One region of the Mesorhizobium kamtschaticum genome, then DNA from elsewhere that is predicted to be linked to it. Evidence: riboswitches for the same ligand, from Rfam matches in the RefSeq annotation. Region 1 holds a riboswitch; each other region holds the start of a gene.
The links. Region 1 has a riboswitch for cobalamin ahead of AC0V7N_RS02630 (aromatic ring-hydroxylating oxygenase subunit alpha). Riboswitches for the same ligand answer to the same signal wherever they lie in the genome.

Region 1 (5,163 bases):
CGCGGCCGAGATAGATGTTCTCGGCGACCGTCATGTGGGGAACCGGGCTCAGTTCCTGCTCGATGATGGCGATCCCCGAGGCCAGCGCGTCGGCGGGGCTGGCGAATTCCACGTCCTTGCCGCGGCGGCGGATCGAGCCGGCATCACGCTTTTGGATGCCCATCAGGATCTTCAGAAAGGTCGACTTGCCGGCGCCATTGCCGCCGCAGAGCGCGTGAACCGTGCCGGCGCGAAGCTGAAAGCGGCCGTCGCGCAAGGCGGCGACGCCACCAAAGGACTTCTTCAGCCCCTCCACTTCGAGCAACAGCTCCACCATCGTCCTCCCATGACTTCGGATAATCCCTGTCGGATGCCGATCGGCACGTGATCTCCCGCCCAAATGCCGATGCTGACAATAGTCAAGTTTCGATCGACAAATGTCAAGTGATGCGCAAACTTTAAAATTTGGAGACCGGAGGAGTTCCTCTGGATTTAGAAAAACCATGGAAAAACAAACGATTATCGAGGCCGCCCCAATTCGTGGCGTGCTCGACAAGGGATGGTGTTCACGGAATTGTTCCGCCGATGGTTCACGGGGGAAGGGCTAGAAGGACCGAACCGCAAGCCACGTTGCGGCTCGTGCGGGACGGTCGATTTAACGGAGAAGACTCTGCCGAAAAAAGGCGGAAGGGGCAGGGCGCCGCTATGACGCCGTCCCATGTCCAGGACAGGCACGAAGGCCGCGCCTTGAGCGTAGGCCTGCCTCGTCGTCTCATCCGGTGCCGCCTTGCTACGAAGCGTGGCGTTCGTCGTCGGAGCGGCTGAGGACCATGCCGCGCTAACCCGCCCTATTGTCTACGCCTCGATTTCGAGAGCCGACAACGGCTTCGAGCAACAGGCGAGGATGAAGCCGTCGTCGATCTCGTGATCGAGGATGCCGCCATTGTGGCTCATCTCGACGGCGCCGGAGACTTTCTTCACCTTACAGGTTCCGCACAGGCCGAATTCGCAGGCCGCCGGGATCCGCACGCCCGACGAGCGCGCGGTCTGCAGCACGGTCTGGCCGGCGACGCACTCGGCGTCGACGTCCGAAAGCGCGAAGCGGATCGGTGTTGCGGCTTCGACGGGAACGGCGACGCCGTCCTGCGCCGGTGCTGCGAACGGTGCCGGGATTTCCTCCACCGCGGGCGCGGCAAAGCTCTCCTGGTGGTATTTCGTCATGTCGAATCCGGCGGCGTCCAGCATGCCGCGCACGGCGCGCATGAAGGGGTCCGGACCACAGCAGAAGATCTCGCGTTCGCGGAAATCGGGCGCCAGCAGCGGCAGCCGGATGGCGTCGATACGGCCCATATGGCCGTACCAGCCCTCGCGGCTCGACCGCTCCTCGATCATGAAGCCGAGCGATAGGCCCGGCATATGGCCGCCGAGCAGTTCGAGCTCCTTGCGGAAGATGATCTCTTCGGCGCGCCGCGCGCAATTGACGAAGCCGACATCGGTCCATGGCGCGCAGTCGTTCAGCCAGCGCAGCATCGACATCATCGGCGTCACGCCGGAACCGGCCGAGATGAACAGATATTTGGCCGCTGGATGGCTGTGCAGCGAAAAGTCGCCCGCCGGCCCATAGGCCTTGACGTGCGAGCCGGGCTTCAGGTGATCGAACATCCAACGCGTGCCGATGCTGCCGGCCTGCGCCTTCACCGTCACGGCGATCGAGAATGGCCGCGACGGCGAGGACGACAGCGTATAGGTGCGCATCAGCGGCCCGTCCGACGTCGGCAGCTCCAGCGTCACGAACTGGCCCGGCTTGTAGCGGAACCAGGTCTGGTTGTCGGAGCGGAAGGTGAAGGTCTTCACGTCAGGCGCTTCGTCGGTGACGCCGATCACTTCCAGCACCTGCAGCCTGTCGTTCCAGGGCGCCATCTGGTCGAGATGGCGATAGAGGCCAAGGTCAGTCATCGCGTTCATCCCTCAACCTCTCAGGCGACATTGCGCAACGCCGGCCTGCCATCTCCGGCAAGGCGCGGACCGATGAAGCGCGCGTACCAGTCGACGAACTGGATCACGCCACCCTCATGCAACTCCGAATAGGGACCAGGTTCATAGGCCGGCGACAGGATGCCGAAGGCGTTTTCCTCGACGATGCGGCGGTCCTGGTCATTGGTCTCGGTCCAGACATGGGTGAGCTCGGCGAGATCGTAGTCGACGCCCTCGACCGCATCCTTGTGGACCAGCCATTTGGTCGTCACCGCCGTTTCCGTGGCGCTGATCGGCAGCACGCGGAAGGTGACGGCATGGTCGATCAGGATGTGGTTCCAGGTCGTCGGATAGTGATAGTGCATCAAGGTGCCGATACGGTCGGCCGAGACTGTGTCGGAGAGGTTCTTCTTCACCGCCCGCTTGCCGGTCATCGTGTAGCTGACAGCATCGCGCAGCAGCGGCGCGCGGGTGGCGCGGTATTGCCCGGCCGGGTCGATGCGGAACTTGCTCGGCAGGCCGGTTGCCTCGCATTTGGCCCAATGCGCCAGCATCTCCGGGTCGCTGTCGGCGCCTTGCACGCCGGTCACTGTCGGGGCTTCCGGGAAGGTCTTGCACAGCTCCGGATGATTGCCGGCGCAATGGTAGCACTCGCGGTTGTTTTCCCAGACCAGCTTCCAGTTGCCCTTCTCGACGATCGTGCTCTCGAAGGCGATCTTTGCTTCGCTGAGCCGGTGCGGCTTGAGATAGGGTTCGATCATCGCCCGCATCGGCGCGAAGTCGGCGGGCTCCTTGGCCAGGCAGATGAAGATATAGCCGGCCACGCTTTCGCAGGCGACCGGCTTCAGGCCGAACTGGCTCTTGTCGAAGCCGTCGGCCATTTGGCGGGCGAACAGCAGCCTTCCGTCCAGCTCGTAGGTCCACTGATGATAGGGACAGACCAGCTTGGCCGCCGTGCCCTTGTCGGTATTGCAGACGCGGCTGCCGCGATGGCGGCAGGAATTGTGGAAGGCATTGATCTTGCCCTGCTGATCGCGCACCAGCACGACCGGATAGTCGCCGATCTGCACGGTGATGAAGCTGCCGGGCTTGGGCAGTTCGCAATCATGGCCGATGAACAGCCAGTCGCGATACCAGATCAGCTCCATGTCCAGTTTGAAGAAATCGGGATCCGTGTAGAAGGGCTGCTCGAGCGAGAATCCGTCCCTGCGGCTGTTCAAGAGCCTCAGCATGTCGTTGCGCGTATCCATGTCCTGTCCTCATACTTCAAGGACTGAACTGGTGGTGATTGAGGAAGGATTAGGCGCAGACCGGCGAAAGCCGACATGCGCCATCCGCCTCTTGACCGCCCACCGCGATCAGTCGAGTTCAAATTCTCGGGCTGGTTTCCGGGCTCTGGAGTGTCCTTGCAGACGATCGCGACACCTTCCCAGGCTTTTGCCCAGTGGTCTCCCGTTGCGACTTGAACTCCACCACCGTTGCGGGGGCAGCGCCGGAATCTGACCGGCTTCCCAATTCTCCGCTCCATCGTCACGAAGCGGCACCTGAGATGACATGATCTAATCACGACAGCGCTGGCGACATCGGCATGAAAGCGACATCGCATCCATGTGGCGCGACACGCATGCACAACGATCGGGTCAAGAATCGCGGTCCACGAAAATCGTCGCGGTGACGGCTGTACCGGCTATCAGAATCGACCCCGGAATGGGCGCTAAAAGGCTAACGGTATCGGAAAGTGACTATTAGCAGATTCTAAAATCGAACCGAACGGTTCGTTTCTATTGACGGTGCGTGCATCACGGTGTGAACGCTGAGCCTCCGATACAGTCGGTGATCGCGGCGCTGGTTTTGCCTAACAGTATGATATCAAAAACAAAAATACATGACGTAGAAGGCCTTGGCACAATTTCAAGTGGTGGATTCTTGGTCCACGCGGAACAACTTCGTGATTGGAAACGGCCAACTGGCTTTCCCACATCGGGGCTGTCCGAACGACGCGATTTTAATCCCAAGACACGCCGCTAGACGGACGGAAAAATACTGGAGTGCCCAAAATGAAAAAGATTGTTCTCACTGCCGCCGCCCTTCTGGCCATTTCCGGCAGCGCCTTCGCGGGTAGCGACCACTACGGTTCGAATGCCCCGGCAGCCACGGCTGTCGACAGCCAGTACACCGCTTCGACCAAGAAGTCGGCCCCGGCCACTCAGGCGCCTGCTCAGCCGGGCGCTGACCGCAACCTTTTCGGCAACAACTAACAGCCGCAGGGGACAGTGGGCATACCCCGCTGTCCCGGCAATCTAGAAATTCAGGAGACTTGAAATGAAGAAGATCATCCTTGCTGCCGCCGCCGTTCTGGCCATCTCCGGCAGCGCCTTCGCCGGCAGCGACAACTATGGCTCCAATGGCGCCAACCAGCCTGCCGCAACTTCGGTTGACAACTCGCGCACGGCTTCGATCCGCGAAAACGGCTCGCCCGTCTACAAGCTGCTCAATTCATCGAGCGACGTGCAGAAGTCGATCCCTCAGAGCAGCGACCGGGACCGCTTCGGCAACCACTAACAGCCGAAGTCGACCTCTAGAAAAAGAGCGGCGGGCATAGCTCGCCGCTCTTTTTTACGCCGTCGAGACGGGGTTCTGTCTTAAGCCGCTTTTGCTTCCGGCTTCTGAAGTGCGAAGGAATGTCCGTCCGCATCGAAGATATGCAGATCCTCGCCATTGGCGCTCAGCCGCAGCGTCGAGCCGCGCTTGACCTCGACATTGCCAGGCAGCTTGGTCACCAGCGGCAGGTCGGCGCGGCCGATGTCGACATAGACCAGCTGAACCTCGCCGAGCTGCTCGACATAATCGACTGTTCCCTCGAACAGATAATCCGCGCCGGTGGCGACGATCAGATCCTCCGGCCGCACGCCGAAGCTCACCGCCGCCCCCTTGGCCGAGACAGGCGTCGTAATCGGCACCGTAGCCTTGCGCCCGCCGACATGGCTGACGACGGTTGGGCTGCCGGTCTTGTCGATCGTCGCCGGCAGGATGTTCATGGCCGGCGAGCCGATGAACTGGGCGACGAACAGATTGCCAGGCTTCTTGTAGAGATCCATCGGCGTACCGACCTGCTCGATATGGCCGTCCTTCAACACCACGATGCGGTCGGCGAGCGTCATCGCCTCGACCTGGTCGTGGGTGACGTAGATCATGGTCGTGTTGGGCATC
Region 2 (5,163 bases), 2.2 Mb from region 1:
GGGTCGAAAAGGACCCTGGAGCGGCAAACGGTAAGCCCGCTCCCTTCCACCGGTTGGAAGCTCCGTTCCCATCCCATATGGGAACCCACGGCAAGCCCACGGCGTGCTTTTACGCCCGGCTTGGCGTTCGGGGTTTTCGCGGATCGGCGTTCCTTCGTTTGCCAGGCGCCAACGAAGGAGAAGAGAGAATGCCCATCATTCGCGCCGACACCGGCATCATCACTCAGATCAATGTTTTCACCGTGCCCGAAGGCGGACAGCAGGCGTTGATCGACCTACTGCAGGAGGCGGCAACGAGTTGCCGCAGCGTTCCCGGCTGGATGTCCGCCAGCCTGCACCGAAGTCTCGACGGCACGCGTGTCGTCAATTACGCCCAGGCGCAGGACCAAGCGGCCATGCGGCGGGTCTTCGAGCATCTGCGCAGCAGCGGTTTTCTCGATCGCAACCAGGCTTTGGGTCAGGCCCATCCCGGCCTCTATGAGGTCGCTCTCACCGTGGAGTAAGGCGGAGCGGCGGACCGCGCCTTGGCCACATGCCAAGGTACGGTCTGCTCGGTACTTATGACTTCACCGGTATCCAGATCTCCAGCCCGCCATTGCCGCTGCGCGGATCGAACTCCGGGCCATAGCGCTCGAATTCGGGCGCGTCCGATATTTCGTGCCCGGAGGCGGGCAGCCATTTGTTCCAGATCGTGTTGACGGTGCGGCGGATGGTCGAGATGTGTTCGCGATGCGAAAACACCGCATATTTCTGCGCCGGTATGCGCACACGGCTGAATTCCCTGGGAAGGTCGGAAAAGTCCGAGACCTCGACACCGGCGATGTAATCGAAATTGCCCGCGTCGTCGCCATTGACGCAGACGCCATAGGCAACGTCGCCGGTCTCGCCCGGAATGTTGCCGATATAGGGGCCGAAGCGCTGCCACTGCATCGGAATGGCGGCGCTGGTTTCGCAGCTGTAGCGTTCGCCGAGCCCCGCGATCAGGAACGGCCGGCTGGTCTCGAAGCGTGGCGGTTCGAGGTTGGCGAGAAGGGACTGGTCCATCAGGATCGGCTCCACGAGGTCGAGGGTCTTGGTCGAACCTTGCGCCCGCACCAGTTCCGGCGTGGTGCCGAACTGATCGCGGAAGGCCCGGGTGAAAGCCTCATGCGAGTTGTAGCCGGCGTCGAGCGCCACCGAGAGGATGTCGGGCGCCCCGCCGGCCAGCCTGCGCGCCGCCTCGGTCAACCGGCGCGCGCGCATATAACCCATCACCGAGCGGCCGGTGGCGGCGCCGAAGGCGCGCGTCACATGGAAGCGCGACACGCCGCTGCCTTGGGCGACGTCGTCAAGCGAGATTGCCTCAGGCAGATGGCTCTCGACAAACCACAGCGCTTTCTCGGTCGGGTTCATGGCTCCTCGCATTTGGCGCGCTGACATTACTGACCGCGTCGATGGCCAGTTTGATCGAAATTGCGCGTGGCGTGCAATCAGCGCGGCAATGATCGGGAAGCGCTCGCCGCAGCCGCAGATCAGGAAACGGCCGGGGCGGCGCAGAATCTCTGACGACAAGCGTTGATTTCAGCCTGATGGAGCGCGGCGCGGCGGTCAATCCGTTGATCCGTTCGACAAGCATCTGCGCGGCCCTGTGGCCGATCTCGTTGCAGGGTTGCGCGATCAACGTCAGCCGAGGTTCGAAATAGTCTGCCCACTCGAGATCGTCGAAGCCGGCAATGGCTCGCGACAGGGGATTGACAGCGGCAGAGGATATCGCTTTATAGGTTCTGTTATTACATTACAGATGGAGATGCGGCACGCCCCTTTCTGATCAGGCCGCAGGCTGCGGGTGCCGAGATGGTGACAGGTTCAGTCGAAAAGAATCGTTGCGATGCGCCCGGGGCAAAACTACGATGACCCGGTGATGGTCCCCGCGCCGAAAGGCAAGGGGTGAAAAGGGAACACGGTGAGACCCTCAAAGGTCGAGACCGTGGCTGCCCCCGCAACTGTAAGCGGTGAGCAAGATCCGACATGCCACTGGCCGGCAAGGCTGGGAAGGCAGGATTGAGCCGAGACCCGCGAGCCAGGAGACCTGCCATCACTGAGTTGACCGGACGGGGTGTGCCGGGAGGAAACGTGGACGTCGGTCTTGTCGGCCGGCTCGCCAACATCCTTCCGTCGCCAGTTTTGGAAAGTGACGGAAAGTTGGACGGCTTCATCCATCGCATCATCGTGTGCACGCTTTGCCGTGACGTCCCGACCGGGGTCAGGTCGGGCGAAGCCTTGTGCAACGATTTGCGTTCCCGGCTCTCCGCTCACCATGACCCCGCCGTGGCGCATGGCTTCGCGATCGAAGGCGTCGAATGCATGGCGGGCTGCGCGCGGCCGCTGACGGTAGCCTTCCGGGCGCCGGGCAAGGCCGCCTATCTCTTCGGCTCCATCGACGCCGAGGCCGACGCCGGCGATCTCGTGCGATTTGCCAGGCTCTACGCGTCGCTGGCAGACGGCTGGTGCAATTCCGGACAACGTCCGCCGCGGCTGGCCGGCAAGACGCTGGCCCGCATCCCGGCACCGGCCAAGCCTGCGGGGACGGCCGATGACAACGCCGCTCCTTGAAGCGCGCGACCTCGGCGCGACGGCAAATGGCCGGGCTCTGGTCCATGCGGTCAGCCTGTCGGTCGCCGCTGGTGATCGCCTCGCCATTATCGGCCCCAACGGCGCCGGCAAGACGACGCTGCTGCGCATGCTGTCGGGCATGCTCAGGCCAAGTTCGGGTGAGGTGAAGCTTGGCGGGCGCCGCCTGGACAGGATTTCAGCCGCCGAACGGGCATTGCATATCGCCGTCGTCGGCCAGACCGACCAGCCGGATCCGCGGCTGGCGGTGATCGACTATGTCGAGCTTGGCCGCGTCCCGCATGCCGGCCTGAGGCGCCGGAGCGAGGAACGCGACATTGTCGTGGACGCGCTGCGCCGGACCGGACTGTTGCCGCTGCTTGGCCGAAGCATCGGCTCGCTGTCGGGCGGGGAACGCCAACGCGCCCAACTGGCGCGCGCCATCGCACAGCAACCGAAAGTGTTGTTCCTCGATGAGCCGACCAACCATCTCGACCCGCGAGCCCGCGGCGAGCTTCTCGAACTTGTGGCCGGCTTCGGCATGACGGTGATCGCCGTGCTGCACGATCTGGCGTTGGTGGCGCCCTTCGCCACCAGGGTCGCGGTGATGCATGAAGCCCGGCTGCATGCGCTGGCGGCACCGCGCGAAGCGCTGACCCAACAGTTGATCCGCGAGATTTTCGGCGTCGACGTGTTTCGCCTGCGCCATCCCACCGAGGATCGCGAACTGACCGTGTTCGATGTTCCGAACCGTGCCGCGCCGCCGTCCTGACCAAAACCCTTCATCCGACCCTGTTCAACCAAGGAGCAAAATCCGTGAAACGTCTCGCTTTGTCGCTCGTCCTCTCGCTGCTGGCCTCGACAGCCTTCGCTTTTCCCGTCACGGTCGATAGCTGCGGCAAACCGCTGACCTTCGACGCGCCACCCAAGCGCGCCGTCATCCACGATCTCAACATGGCCGAGATGGCCTTCGCGCTGAAGCTGCAGCCGTCGATCATCGGCCTGACCGGCATCACCGGATGGTATAAGGTCGGCCCAGAATTCAAGGCCGAGCAGGGGTCCATCCCGGAACTGGCGCCCAAATACCCGACGCTCGAGAACCTCGTCGCGGTCGAGCCCGATTTCTTCTTCGCCGGCTGGTACTATGGCATGAAGCCGGGCGGTGACGTGACCCCCGACACGCTCGCCCCGCACGGCATCAAGACGCTGGTGCTGACTGAAAGCTGCGTCCATCTCGACAAAACCAGGCCTGCCGCCTCGATGGACCTTCTGTATGGCGACGTCGAAAAGCTGGGCAAGATTTTTGGCAAGGATGCCGAAGCGGAAAAGCTCGTCTCAGACTGGAAGGCGCAATTGGCCGATATCACCGCCAAGGTCGGCAACGCCAAGGGGACGCGGGTGTTCCTCTATGATTCCGGTGAGGACAAGCCATTCACCGCCGGAAAATTCGCTATTCCCAGCACCATGATCACGGCGGCCGGCGGCGACAACATCATGGCTGACCTGGACACCAGCTGGGGCAATACGGACTGGGAAACGGTGGCGTCGCGCAATCCGCAATTCCTCATCCTGCTCGATTACCAGGATGGCGGCGGCTACAAGAAATTGCTCGATTTTTTGAAAGCGCATCCGGCGATGAAGGAGACGGACGCGGTCAAGAACGAGCGCTTCGTGGCGCTGCGCTATGCCGAATTGACACCCGGACCGGCGAACATCGAAGCGATCGCCAAGATCGCCAAGGCGATGCATCCGGAAGCGTTCTGATGCTATTTGCCCCTGGGCATGAATCCGGCGCGCTTTCAGGGCACAAGGCATTCGCGCTGGCGATGGCGGCGGGCGCGGTGGCGGTCGCCGCTCTCGTGCTGCTGTCGATCGCCTATGGTTCGACACTGATCCCGCTGACCGACGTCATTGCCGCCCTTGGCCATGCCGTCGGGTTGAATGAACACCAGGTGTCGGGTCCCGTCGGCAAGATCGTCGTCGATCTCAGGCTGCCGCGCACGATCCTGGCGGCGTGTGTTGGCGGCGGCCTCGGCATAACAGGCGCACTGCTGCAGACGGTGACCCGCAACGATCTCGCCGATCCCTTCCTGTTCGGCCTGTCCTCGGGGGCTGCCGCTGGTGCGGTTTCCGTCATCACCGTCTTTGGCGACAGTTTTGGCATCTGGACCTTGCCGGTCGCGGCCTTCACCGGCGGCATACTGGCCGCCTGCATTGTCCTGTTGCTGGTCGCGCGGGTGAGGGGGCAAGGGCCGGAACGGCTGATCCTTGCCGGCCTTGCCGTCTCCTTCCTGTTCACGGCATTGACCAATTATCTGGTGTTTGCCGGCGATCAGCGCGCGGCCCACTCGGTGCTGTTCTGGACGATGGGCGGGCTCGGGCTGGCGCGTTGGGATAATGTCTGGCTGGGTGCTTTGGGGGCCGGCACGATCGCGGCCTATGGGTTGTGGAACCACCGCAGGCTGGACGCCTTCCTGGCCGGCGAAAGTGCTGCCGAAAGCCTCGGTGTGCCGGTGGCGCGGATGCGCAGGACGACGTTTCTCGTTGCCGCCTTCTCGACGGCAATTCTCGTCT
Region 3 (5,163 bases), 3.6 Mb from region 1:
GGCTGGCCGGAAGCCGCCATGGCCGGCGCGCTTGGTCTGGCACTGGCCGGGCCGCGCAGCTATGGCGGCATCGTGGTCGACGACGTCTTCATGGGCGAAGGCGGCCGCCGCGACGTCGACAGCGGCGACATCAGGCGGGCGCTGAAACTTTATCGCGTCGCCGATTATTTGCTGATTGCGCTCTTCGGGGTGGTTTCGGTGATCGCGGTTCTGGTGTTCTAGAACTCGATCCCCTGCTGCGCTTTCACGCCTGCCGAAAAATGGTGCTTGGTCACGCCCATCTCGGTGACCAGATCAGCGGCCTCGACCAGCGCCGGCTTGGCGTTGCGGCCGGTGACGACGACATGCAGGCCCTCGCGGCGGGCCTTCAGCGCACCAACCACCTTTTCGAGATCGAGATAATCGTAACGCAGCGCGATGTTGAGCTCGTCGAGCACGACGAGGCTGATCGAGGGATCGGCGATCAACTCCAGCGCCTTGGCCCAGGCAGCTTCCGCCGCCGCGATGTCGCGCTTCAGATCCTGTGTTTCCCAGGTAAAGCCCTCGCCCATCGCGTGCCAGACGACGCGATCGCCGAAGGCGGCAAACGCATCCTTCTCGCCGGTGTGCCACTTGCCCTTGATGAACTGGACGACGCCGACGCGCTTGCCATAGCCGAGCATTCTGAGCGCCAGGCCAAAGGCGGCCGTCGTCTTGCCCTTGCCCGGACCGGTGTTGACGATCAGCAGCCCCTTTTCGACCGTTTTGCTCGCCACCTCGGCGTCCTGCACCGCCTTGCGCTTCGCCATCTTGGCGCGGTGGCGTTCTTCATCCTTATCGTCGATGTCGGTCATCTCATTTCACCTTGAGCGGCAGCCCCGCCACCATCAGCAGCACCGTATCGGCGATCGCCGCGACCTGCTGGTTGAGCCGTCCAGCGGCATCGCGAAAACGGCGCGCCAGGGCATTGTCCGGCACGATGCCTTGGCCGACTTCGTTGGAGACCACGAACCAGGGCCCGCGCGGCCGCGACAGCACGTCCGCCAGCCGCCGGCATTCCAGCTCGAGATCGTGATCGGCCAGCATGTGATTGGTCAGCCACAGCGTCAGGCAGTCGACAAGCACCGGCTGATCGTCTGGCAAGGCCTCAAGCGCGTCGGCAAGATCGAGCGGTGCGTCGATGGTCATCCAGCCCTCACCGCGCCGCGAGCGGTGCAGTGCGATGCGCTCACGCATCTCGTCGTCATAGGCTTCAGCCGTGGCGATATAGGTCCATGGTGACGACAACGCCGTCGCCAGGGTTTCGGCGTGCGCGCTCTTGCCGGAGCGCGCGCCGCCGATGATGAAGGTCAGCGAGCTTCGATCAGGCAAAGCTGTCGCGCAGGCTGGTCGCGGTGCCGGTGAAGCGTCCGCGCACCACGCCGACGACGGCGCCAAGCACCAGCCAGAACACCAGATTGGTCACCGTCACCGCCACCACGAACTGGTGGTGCAGGCCTTCCGGGATCGGCGTTTCGAAGCTGTCGGGCTGCGGCGCGCCGACAATGTGCGGAGCGACGATCAGCGCCACGGCAAGGATGGCCAGCGGCAGCGATTTGCGGAACGCGATCAGGCCGAGCCCGATGGCGGTCGCGATCACGGTCGCCACCCACCAGATCTGGCGCTGCGTCAGGTCGGCCGCCGGCATCGCCGGCAGTTCCGGCGGCAGGCCGAGGCCGGGCGCCAGCGTGAACACGGCAAAGCCGGCCAGGCCCCAGAACACGCCCTGGCGCCAATTGCCGATGCCGCCGGCGAATTCCGAAACCGCGACCAGGATCAGCGCGAAGCCGATGCCGGTGACGACGTTGGAGACGACGTTGAAAGCAAAGCGCTCGAAACCGTCGGCCGGCGCCCAGCCCTCGTCTTCGGCCGGAGCGGCAGCCTCAGCCGGGGCCGGCGCGGCAGTGCTCATGGCGTTCGATGCCGCAGGAGCCGCGGAGCTCATTGCGTTGCCGCTGGCGGCATCGGTCGGTGCCGCGGCGTGTTCATGCTTGTGGCCGCCTTCGGCCTGTTCGTAGACTTCCGCCTTGAGGATCAGCGGCACGGTGGCATAGGCCTGCATGCAGGCGAGGACGACGCCGGCCACGAGCCCAGCGATCGCCGCGATGAACACGACGTTGCGAAACAGATTCATGATGTCAGATCCTCGTCAGTGGCAGGGAAACGCCATCGAATGCCGGTTATCATGACCGGCATTGTGGACCGCATCGATGTGCGAGAAGCCGACAAAGCCGATGATGAAGGTGCCGAGCAGCGCGGCGAGCGCCAGCTGCATGAAGCGCGACTGCGAGGAGACGGAGGCGCCGAGGGAGATGGAAGTGGTAGTCATATCTTGTCCTTTCACCCTCCACCCGAGGGCCTGTCAGTTTTGCCGTCGTCGGCAGGTCTCCTGGCTCGCGGATCAGCGCCCTTCTCCACCTTCCCGAAGACGAATCTTCAGTGGCATATGGAGAGGACTACCGCACACAGTTGCGGGGGCAGCCACGGCATTGGGCAACAAGTCAGCCCGCACCGCATTCCCTCTTGGCTCCAAAACGGAACCGACGACTGTATGACTATAGGGAAAATCACGACACGCGGCAAACCAAATTCCGCCGGCAAACAGCGCGATTGCGCCATGCCGACAAGACAGTTGGTCCTGGGCACGACAATTGACAATTGCACTGGCCGGGTGTCGGCTGGCGTCCTCACAGGAAGCCAGCCATGCAGCCCATTGCCAGCGAGCGCGATCCCTATAACGGCCTGACCCGGGCCGAACCGACGCTGCCCGCATCGGCTTATTGGGATGCGGCAGCCTATCAACGCGACCTTGATGCCATCTGGTACAAAAACTGGCTGCTCGTCTGTCGCGAGGCCGATCTGGCCCAGCCGCTGGCCTTCCGCCGATTCCGCATCGGCACGCAGGACGTCATCGTGCTGCGCGACGACACCGGCGAGCTCCGCGCCTTCCACAACACCTGCCGCCATCGCGGCTCGCAGCTGTGCCAGGAGAGCGAGGGCCGGCTGAAGGCGCGGCTGATCACATGCCCCTACCACGCCTGGTCCTATTCGCTGCGTGGTGACCTCGTGCGCGTACCGTCGAAATCGCTACCGGACGGCTTCGACAAGGCCGACCACCCGCTTTATCGCGTCGCGCTGTCGGTGTGGCGCGGTTTCGTCTTCATCAATCTGCAGCAGGATGCGGCGGGCTTGGCGCAGGAATCCTTCGATCCCGCCTCCGGCAATCTCGGCAACTGGCCGCTGGAAACACTGGTCTCAGGCCATGTGCTGCGCAAGGTGATGAACTGCAACTGGAAGATCTTTTGGGAAAACTTCAACGAGTGCCTGCACTGCCCGGGCGTCCACAAGGATTTGTCGCGGCTGGTGCCGATCTATGGCCGCGGCCTGATGAGCCGGCATGACGATCCCGAATGGACCCGCCACGCCGACAATGACGCGCCGGAGTTTTCCGGCGGCCTGCGCGCCGGCGCCGAAACCTGGTCACGCGATGGCCAGACGCATGGGCCGGTCTTCTCAGGCCTGACACCGGCCGAACGTGCCGCCGGCCAGACCTACGCCACCAGCCTGCCGTCGATGTTCATAGTCGGCCATGTCGATTATGTCAGGACCGTTCGGCTGGTACCGCTCGGCCCCGAACAGACGGAGCTTGTCGCCGAATGGCTGTTCGCGCCCGAGGCGCTCGCCGCGACCGACATCGACAACATCGTCGCCTTCGGCACACAGGTGCTGGAAGAGGATGCGGCGATCTGCGAGGTCAACCAGAAGGGCCTGCGCTCGATGCGCCACGAAGCCGGCGTGCTGATGCCGGAGGAATATGACCTGCACCGTTTCCACAATTGGGTGCGCGAGCGCCACGCGGCGCTTTCGCCGTGATCCTCACAAAGACTTCGGCAGATACCGCCACGTCACAAAGCCGCATACAGCGGCCAGCAGGCTGAGCGTGATGAACACCGAGCCCAGTCCGAAGAAGATCAGCACGACGGAATAGACCAGCGGCGGCGTCAGCTCGGAAAAGTCGAGATAGGTGCGGTAGACCGCCGCCATCTGCGCCCGCTCATAGGAGCGCACCGAGCGCATGAAGGCGGTCGAGCCCAGCGCGTCGAGCGCTATGGTGAAGAACGCGCCACCAAGCAGGAAAGCGCCGGTCAGCAACGGTGCGGTCGCTCCCACCGTGCCCGCCGCCAGCAGCATTGCCGACATGGCGAAATAGGCAAAGGTCATGGTCTTGCGTCCGCCAAAGCGTTTTCCCGCCTTGCCCCAGAAGATCGCCATGAACAGCAGCGCATTGCCGGCCGAGACCAGCAGGCCGCCGGCCAGTTCGCCCTCGCCGGTGATGACCATGAACAGCGGTCCATAGACGAAGAATGTCGACCAGAAGCAGGACCGGCCGAAGGCGATCAACCAGGCGAGCCTCAGCCTCGGCTGCGCAATGAAGCGGCCGATATTGGCGAGCGGGTTGGCCGGCCGGGTCTTGCCGGACCGGATCGACTGGTTGTCGCCCAGCCGATAGGTCCAGAACAGCGCCAGCAGGGCCAGCGCGAACACCGCCACCGCGCCATGCGCGGCATAGATGCCGAAGCGTGTGTAGAGGAAGATGCCGAGCGTCGGCCCGCCGGTCCAGGCGAACATCGACCATGCCATGCGCAGCGATTCGGCCTGCATGAAGTCGGTCTTGCGGATGTGGTCCATGATGTAGAGGTTGAGCGTGATCGACAGCGCGCTGGCGCCCATGACGCGGCACAGCATGCCGGCCAGCTGCCCGGCAAGCGTGTGGGTGACGAAGAACAGCGAGCCGATGGCGAGCAGGCAGGCGCCTGCCGTGTAGACCCAGCGCCGGGCAAAACGGCGGATCAGCATCGGCATGAACAAGGTCACCGACAGGCCGAGCAGCGCCACGATGGTGTAGAGGATCGAGACGATCTGCTCGTTGTGGAGGATTTCGTAGGCCTGGATCGGGATGACGCTCGAAACCGTGGCGCGGGCGAAGGATTCGACCGCGTAGAGTGAAGCGAAGGTGCGCGCATCCGCGGCCTTGAGGGCCGGGAGCCAGATCGGATGGCGCACATGGGTGGACATTGCTTCCCCAAAGCAGAATCGCCGGTCAAATCTGCCGTGGTCGATCCCGGGCGATTAAGAGGAAACCGA
Region 4 (5,163 bases), 3.6 Mb from region 1:
AATGCCGTAGAGCAAAGCTTCGGCGCTCGGCGGGCAGCCGGGCACATAGATATCGACCGGCACGATGCGGTCGCAGCCGCGCACCACCGAATAGGAATAGTGGTAGTAGCCACCGCCATTGGCGCAGGAGCCCATCGAGATGACGTAGCGCGGCTCCGGCATCTGGTCGTAGACCTTGCGCAGCGCCGGCGCCATCTTGTTGGTCAGCGTGCCGGCGACGATCATGATGTCGGACTGGCGCGGAGAGGCGCGCGGCGCGACGCCGAAGCGCTCCGAGTCATAGCGCGGCATCGAGGTGTGGATCATCTCGACAGCGCAGCACGCCAGACCAAAGGTCATGAACATCAGCGAGCCGCTGCGTGCCCAGGTGATCAGCGCCTCGGTCGAGGTGACCAGAAAGCCCTTGTCGGCAAGCTCGTTGTTGATTTCGAGGAAGAAGGGATCGTCCTCCCCCACCGGCCTGCCGGTGTTGGGATCGATGAGGCCCTTGGGCTTCGGCGCGACGAGGGTACCTGAACTGTCGTTCAATCCCATTCCAGCGCTCCTTTTTTCCATTCATAGGCAAAGCCGATGGTCAACACTGCCAAAAACACCATCATCGACCAGAAACCGAGCATGCCGATCTTCGAGAAGGATACGGCCCAGGGAAACAGGAAGGCCACTTCGAGGTCGAAGATGATGAACAGAATCGACACCAGATAGAAGCGGATGTCGAATTTCATGCGGGCGTCGTCGAACGAGTTGAAACCGCACTCGTAGGCGGAAAGCTTTTCGGGATCGGGATTGCGGTAGGCCACCAGGAACGGTGCGGCCAGCAGCGCCAGGCCGACGACCAGAGCCACGCCGATGAACAGGACGATGGGCAGGTACGAACTGAGGAGTGCGTTCATGCAGCGGTTTCCGTTGGCGCCAATCCACTTTGATTACAGCACCGGACCTTAATGCGGAAGCGTGACAGTTTAACCGCTGAACCGTTTTAAGGGGCCTATGCTGCAACGCGGCGAGGGTTAGCGCAGCACTTCCAGCGAAGCAAGTCAAACCTTGTTCAAAACTCTGACCTGGACGGCATATCCGAAGAAACTGGTCCGATCCGCTCCTGTTTGATTTCCTTCGCTTTTTACTCCACTTTTCTCTCCTGACAGGGTTGCCGCCAAAACCCTGCTAGCATGGGCTGGAATCACCCGTCTGCATGATGGTCAACGAGCCATAAGAGTCGCATCCGAATGAAGGAAAAGATCTCGCTTGCCACCGCCCGGCGCATTGCGCTCGCCGCTCAAGGATTTCTCGATCCGCGCCCAAATGGCACACCTGATCGCCGCCACCTCGCCCGCGTGCTCTCCCGCACCGGCCTGCTGCAGATCGATTCCGTCAGCGCCGTGGTGCGCGCGCATTATATGCCGCTCTATTCGCGTCTTGGCCCCTACCCGCTCACCTTGCTCGACAATGCCGCCGTCACGCGCAAGCGCACCGTCTTCGAATACTGGGCGCATGAGGCGTCCTTCCTGCCGGTCGAGACCTATCCGCTGATGCGCTGGCGCATGCAGCGCGCCGAGCAAGGCGACGAGATGTATCTGGGGCTGGCCAAATGGGGCCGCGAGCACGCCGCCTATATAGAAGAGATCTACCGCGAGGTCGTCGCGCGCGGCCCGATCGCTGCTTCAGCACTGGAAGGCCAGAAGGGTTCGGGCGGCTGGTGGGGCTGGAGCCACGCCAAGCATGCCTTTGAATGGCTGTTCTGGGCCGGACGCATCACCACCGCGCACCGCCGTGGCTTCGAACGCTTCTACGACGTGCCGGAGCGCGTGCTGCCGCAGGCGATCCTCGATCTGCCGGTGCCGGCCGCCGAGGACGCGCACCGCGAATTGCTGCGCATTTCCGCCCGCGCCCACGGCGTGGCGACCGGAGGCGATCTGCGCGACTATTTCCGCCTGTCGCCCGCCGACATGAAGGGCCGGCTGGAGGAACTGGTCGAGACCGGCGAACTGGTGCCGGTGCGTGTCGAGGGCTGGGATAAGCCGGCTTACCTTCACAGGGATGCCCGTTTGCCCCGAAAAATCGAGGCGCGCGCCTTGCTGGCGCCTTTCGATCCGGTGGTCTTCGAACGCTCGCGCTCGGAGCGGCTGTTCGATTTCCACTACCGCATCGAGATCTACACGCCGGCCGAAAAGCGGCAGTACGGCTATTATGTCCTGCCCTTCCTGCTCGGCGACAGGATCGTGGCGCGCGTCGATCTCAAGGCCGACCGGCCGGCCAGCGTCCTGCGCGTGCACGCGGCCTACCCCGAGCCCGGCGCGCCGCCCGAAACGGCCGCTCAACTCTTCGAGGAATTGAAGCAGATGCAGGGCTGGCTCGGCCTCGAACGCATGGACGTGACGCCGGCCGGCGGTCTGGGGCCGGCGCTGGTCGACATCGCCATGTCGTAAGCCCGCGTTGACACCGCTGCCTGCAAAAGCCTAAATCCGCTGCAGACGGTCCCTTGCCCGCAACGGCAAGGGCTAAGAGGGAATGCGGTGCGGGATTTCGATCTCAAATCCGCGGCTGTCCCCGCAACTGTAAGCGAAGAGCCAAGGCCGAAAGCCACTGGGAGGTTCCCGGGAAGGCGGCACCCAAGGCGATGACCCGCGAGCCAGGAGACCTGCCGTCTGCGACAACATAATCCGATCGCCCGGCGGGTTTCCGGGCAAGGAGCCGGTTTTTGGACCACAACAGCAGTTTTTCGGCTGGCACAGCGGATATTTCGTCCGCCGACGGCGATGCTTTGGCCGGCGTCACCGTCATTGTCTGCGCCTCCTGCCGCGATGAATCCGGCTCGGACGCCCATCCCCGTGCCGGTGAACTTTTGGCCGAAGATACGCGCCGCGCGGCAGCGGCCGACACTATCCGCGTTCGCACGGTCGAATGCCTCGGCAATTGCAAGCGCCGCCTCAGTGCCGCGATCCTGCGCGACGGCTGCTGGAGCTATGTGTTCGGCGACCTGACCGCGGCCAGCGGCGCCGACCTTGTCACCGGCGCAAAGCTCTTCGCCACATCGACGGACGGCCTCATCCCTTGGCGCGGCCGGCCTGATTCCCTCAAGCGCGGCCTCGTGGCCCGCATTCCACCCCTCGACATGCTGAAGGACCAACCATGACCGCTTCCGTCTCCCGTGTTCCCTGCACCGTCGTCACCGGCTTCCTCGGCGCCGGCAAGACGACGCTGGTCCGCCATCTCCTGGAAAACGCCGGCGGCAAGCGTATCGCGATCATCGTCAACGAGTTTGGCGACATCGGCATCGACGGCGAGATTCTCAAGGGCTGCGGCATCGACACCTGCCCGGAGGAGAACATCGTCGAACTCGCCAATGGCTGCATTTGCTGCACCGTGGCCGACGATTTCGTGCCGGCGCTCGACAAGATCCTGTCGCTGACGCCGAAGGTCGACCATATCCTGATCGAAACCTCGGGCCTCGCTTTGCCCAAGCCGCTGGTCCAGGCTTTTCAATGGCCGAGCGTGAAGAGCCGTGTGACCGTCGATGGCGTCATTGCGGTTGTCGACGGCCCGGCGCTCGCCGAGGGCCGCGTCGCCAACGACATGGATGCCCTGCAGGCGCAGCGCGCCGGGGATGACAGTCTCGACCATGACGACCCGGTCGAGGAAGTGTTCGAGGACCAGATCGCCTGCGCCGACCTGATTATCCTGTCGAAGAGTGACCTTATGGACGCACCCGGCTCGGCCCGCGCCAACGCCATCATCAATGAACATTCCGCCCGCGCCGTGAAGATCGTGCCGACGTCGCATGGCAAGGTCGATCCTTCCGTTCTGCTCGGGCTCGGTCTCGCCGTCGAGGACGACATCGAGAACCGCAAATCCCATCATGACGGCGCATTCGACCACGAGCATGACGACTTCGACACCTTCATCGTCGACATTGCCTCGATCGCCAATCCAGACGAGCTGGCAAAGCGCGTCGCCACCGCCGCCGAACAGGAAAACGTGCTGCGCGTGAAAGGCTTCGTCGAGGTCGGCGGCAAGCCGATGCGGCTCTTGCTGCAGGCCGTCGGCCCACGCGTCAATCATTACTATGACCGCGCCTGGACGGCTGAGGACGACCGCCGCTCGCGCCTCGTCGTCATCGGCCTCAAGGGGCTGAACCGCCCAGCAATCGAGCGTATACTCGCCGGCTGACGCAAACCGCCCTAGCAATTCCAGGAAAAGTGTTTCACGGCTTTCCCACAGGAATTGCGTAAAACAAGGAGATAGAGCGGTTCGCCGTTCCGTGAAACGGTGAACCGCGCTAGAGCCGCGATGCATATCCTCACCACGACCTCCGCCTCGCTCGACGACCTCGCCGAGCCGGTCGATCTGCGGCAGACGCCGGCGGATATCGTGGCCCTGTCCTTCACCGGCAGCGACCTTGCCGGACTGGCCGCGGCATGGAAGGCCGATGCCGGCCGCCTGCCCTCGATGCGGCTGGCGGCACTTCGCGACCTGCGCCACCCCATGTCCGTCGACCTCTGGATCGACAGCGTCGCCCGCCACGCCAAGATCATCCTGGTGCGCATCCTCGGTGGCTACGACTGGTGGCGCTACGGCTGCGACCAGCTTGCCGCGACGGCCCGCCAGCGCGGAATTAAACTCGCGCTGCTTCCAGGCGAAAGCCATGACGAGGATCTGCGCCTGATCGAAGCCTCGACGCTGCCGCGCGAGGAGTTGGATAGCCTGCTCGGCTATTTCCGCGAGGGCGGCCCGGCCAATATGAGCGCGCTGGTGCTGCGGCTGGGAAGGTTGGCTGGGGCGCAGGCGGAAATTGTCGAGCCGGTCGCAGTGCCAAAAGCTGGCTACTACGAGCCCACACGCGGCGTCGTTCCCCTCCCCCTCGAGGGGAGGGTCCGGCCGCAGGCCGGGGGTGGGGTCCTCTCCACAGCGCGCCAACTCGAAGAAACGTCGCGCCCGGTCGCACCGACCCCACCCGGCCCTGCGGGCCACCCTCCCCTCGAGGGGGAGGGAAAGGTCGTGCCGATCCTGTTCTACCGTTCGATGCTGCTCGCCGCCGATGTCGCGCCCATCGACGCCCTTTTTGAAGCGCTCCGCCAACGCGGCATCGCCCCGGTCCCGATCTTCGTCTCCAGCCTGAAAGACCCGACCTCGCTGGCCTTCGTGGAAACCGCCATCGCATCCATGAAC

Region 2: another riboswitch for cobalamin. It lies ahead of AC0V7N_RS27755 (DUF1636 family protein); the one in region 1 lies ahead of AC0V7N_RS02630 (aromatic ring-hydroxylating oxygenase subunit alpha).
Region 3: another riboswitch for cobalamin. It lies ahead of AC0V7N_RS20550 (CbtB domain-containing protein); the one in region 1 lies ahead of AC0V7N_RS02630 (aromatic ring-hydroxylating oxygenase subunit alpha).
Region 4: another riboswitch for cobalamin. It lies ahead of AC0V7N_RS20325 (DUF1636 family protein); the one in region 1 lies ahead of AC0V7N_RS02630 (aromatic ring-hydroxylating oxygenase subunit alpha).

What each region holds. Positions count from the first base shown of each region.
Region 1 covers NZ_CM149691.1:558,329-563,491, reverse strand. The annotation lists gene AC0V7N_RS02640 (sugar ABC transporter ATP-binding protein) at 1-313, opposite strand, end outside; gene AC0V7N_RS02635 (FAD-binding oxidoreductase) at 835-1,935, opposite strand; gene AC0V7N_RS02630 (aromatic ring-hydroxylating oxygenase subunit alpha) at 1,956-3,203, opposite strand; cobalamin riboswitch at 3,316-3,516, opposite strand; gene AC0V7N_RS02625 (DUF680 domain-containing protein) at 4,011-4,211, shown strand; gene AC0V7N_RS02620 (DUF680 domain-containing protein) at 4,276-4,515, shown strand; gene AC0V7N_RS02615 (ABC transporter ATP-binding protein) at 4,596-5,163, opposite strand, start outside.
Region 2 covers NZ_CM149691.1:5,574,190-5,579,352, reverse strand. The annotation lists gene AC0V7N_RS27770 (antibiotic biosynthesis monooxygenase family protein) at 189-503, shown strand; gene AC0V7N_RS27765 (GyrI-like domain-containing protein) at 559-1,392, opposite strand; gene AC0V7N_RS27760 (substrate-binding domain-containing protein) at 1,343-1,660, opposite strand; cobalamin riboswitch at 1,885-2,090, shown strand; gene AC0V7N_RS27755 (DUF1636 family protein) at 2,182-2,592, shown strand; gene AC0V7N_RS27750 (ABC transporter ATP-binding protein) at 2,573-3,361, shown strand; gene AC0V7N_RS27745 (ABC transporter substrate-binding protein) at 3,406-4,353, shown strand; gene AC0V7N_RS27740 (FecCD family ABC transporter permease) at 4,353-5,163, shown strand, end outside.
Region 3 covers NZ_CM149691.1:4,164,189-4,169,351, reverse strand. The annotation lists gene cbiB (adenosylcobinamide-phosphate synthase CbiB) at 1-222, shown strand, start outside; gene cobO (cob(I)yrinic acid a,c-diamide adenosyltransferase) at 219-833, opposite strand; gene cobU (bifunctional adenosylcobinamide kinase/adenosylcobinamide-phosphate guanylyltransferase) at 835-1,350, opposite strand; gene AC0V7N_RS20555 (CbtA family protein) at 1,343-2,152, opposite strand; gene AC0V7N_RS20550 (CbtB domain-containing protein) at 2,168-2,347, opposite strand; cobalamin riboswitch at 2,381-2,578, opposite strand; gene AC0V7N_RS20545 (aromatic ring-hydroxylating oxygenase subunit alpha) at 2,722-3,891, shown strand; gene AC0V7N_RS20540 (MFS transporter) at 3,895-5,094, opposite strand.
Region 4 covers NZ_CM149691.1:4,117,478-4,122,640, reverse strand. The annotation lists gene AC0V7N_RS20340 (NuoB/complex I 20 kDa subunit family protein) at 1-534, opposite strand, end outside; gene AC0V7N_RS20335 (NADH-quinone oxidoreductase subunit A) at 525-890, opposite strand; gene AC0V7N_RS20330 (winged helix-turn-helix domain-containing protein) at 1,224-2,423, shown strand; cobalamin riboswitch at 2,453-2,657, shown strand; gene AC0V7N_RS20325 (DUF1636 family protein) at 2,696-3,130, shown strand; gene cobW (cobalamin biosynthesis protein CobW) at 3,127-4,164, shown strand; partial or broken gene AC0V7N_RS20315 (cobaltochelatase subunit CobN) at 4,285-5,163, shown strand, end outside.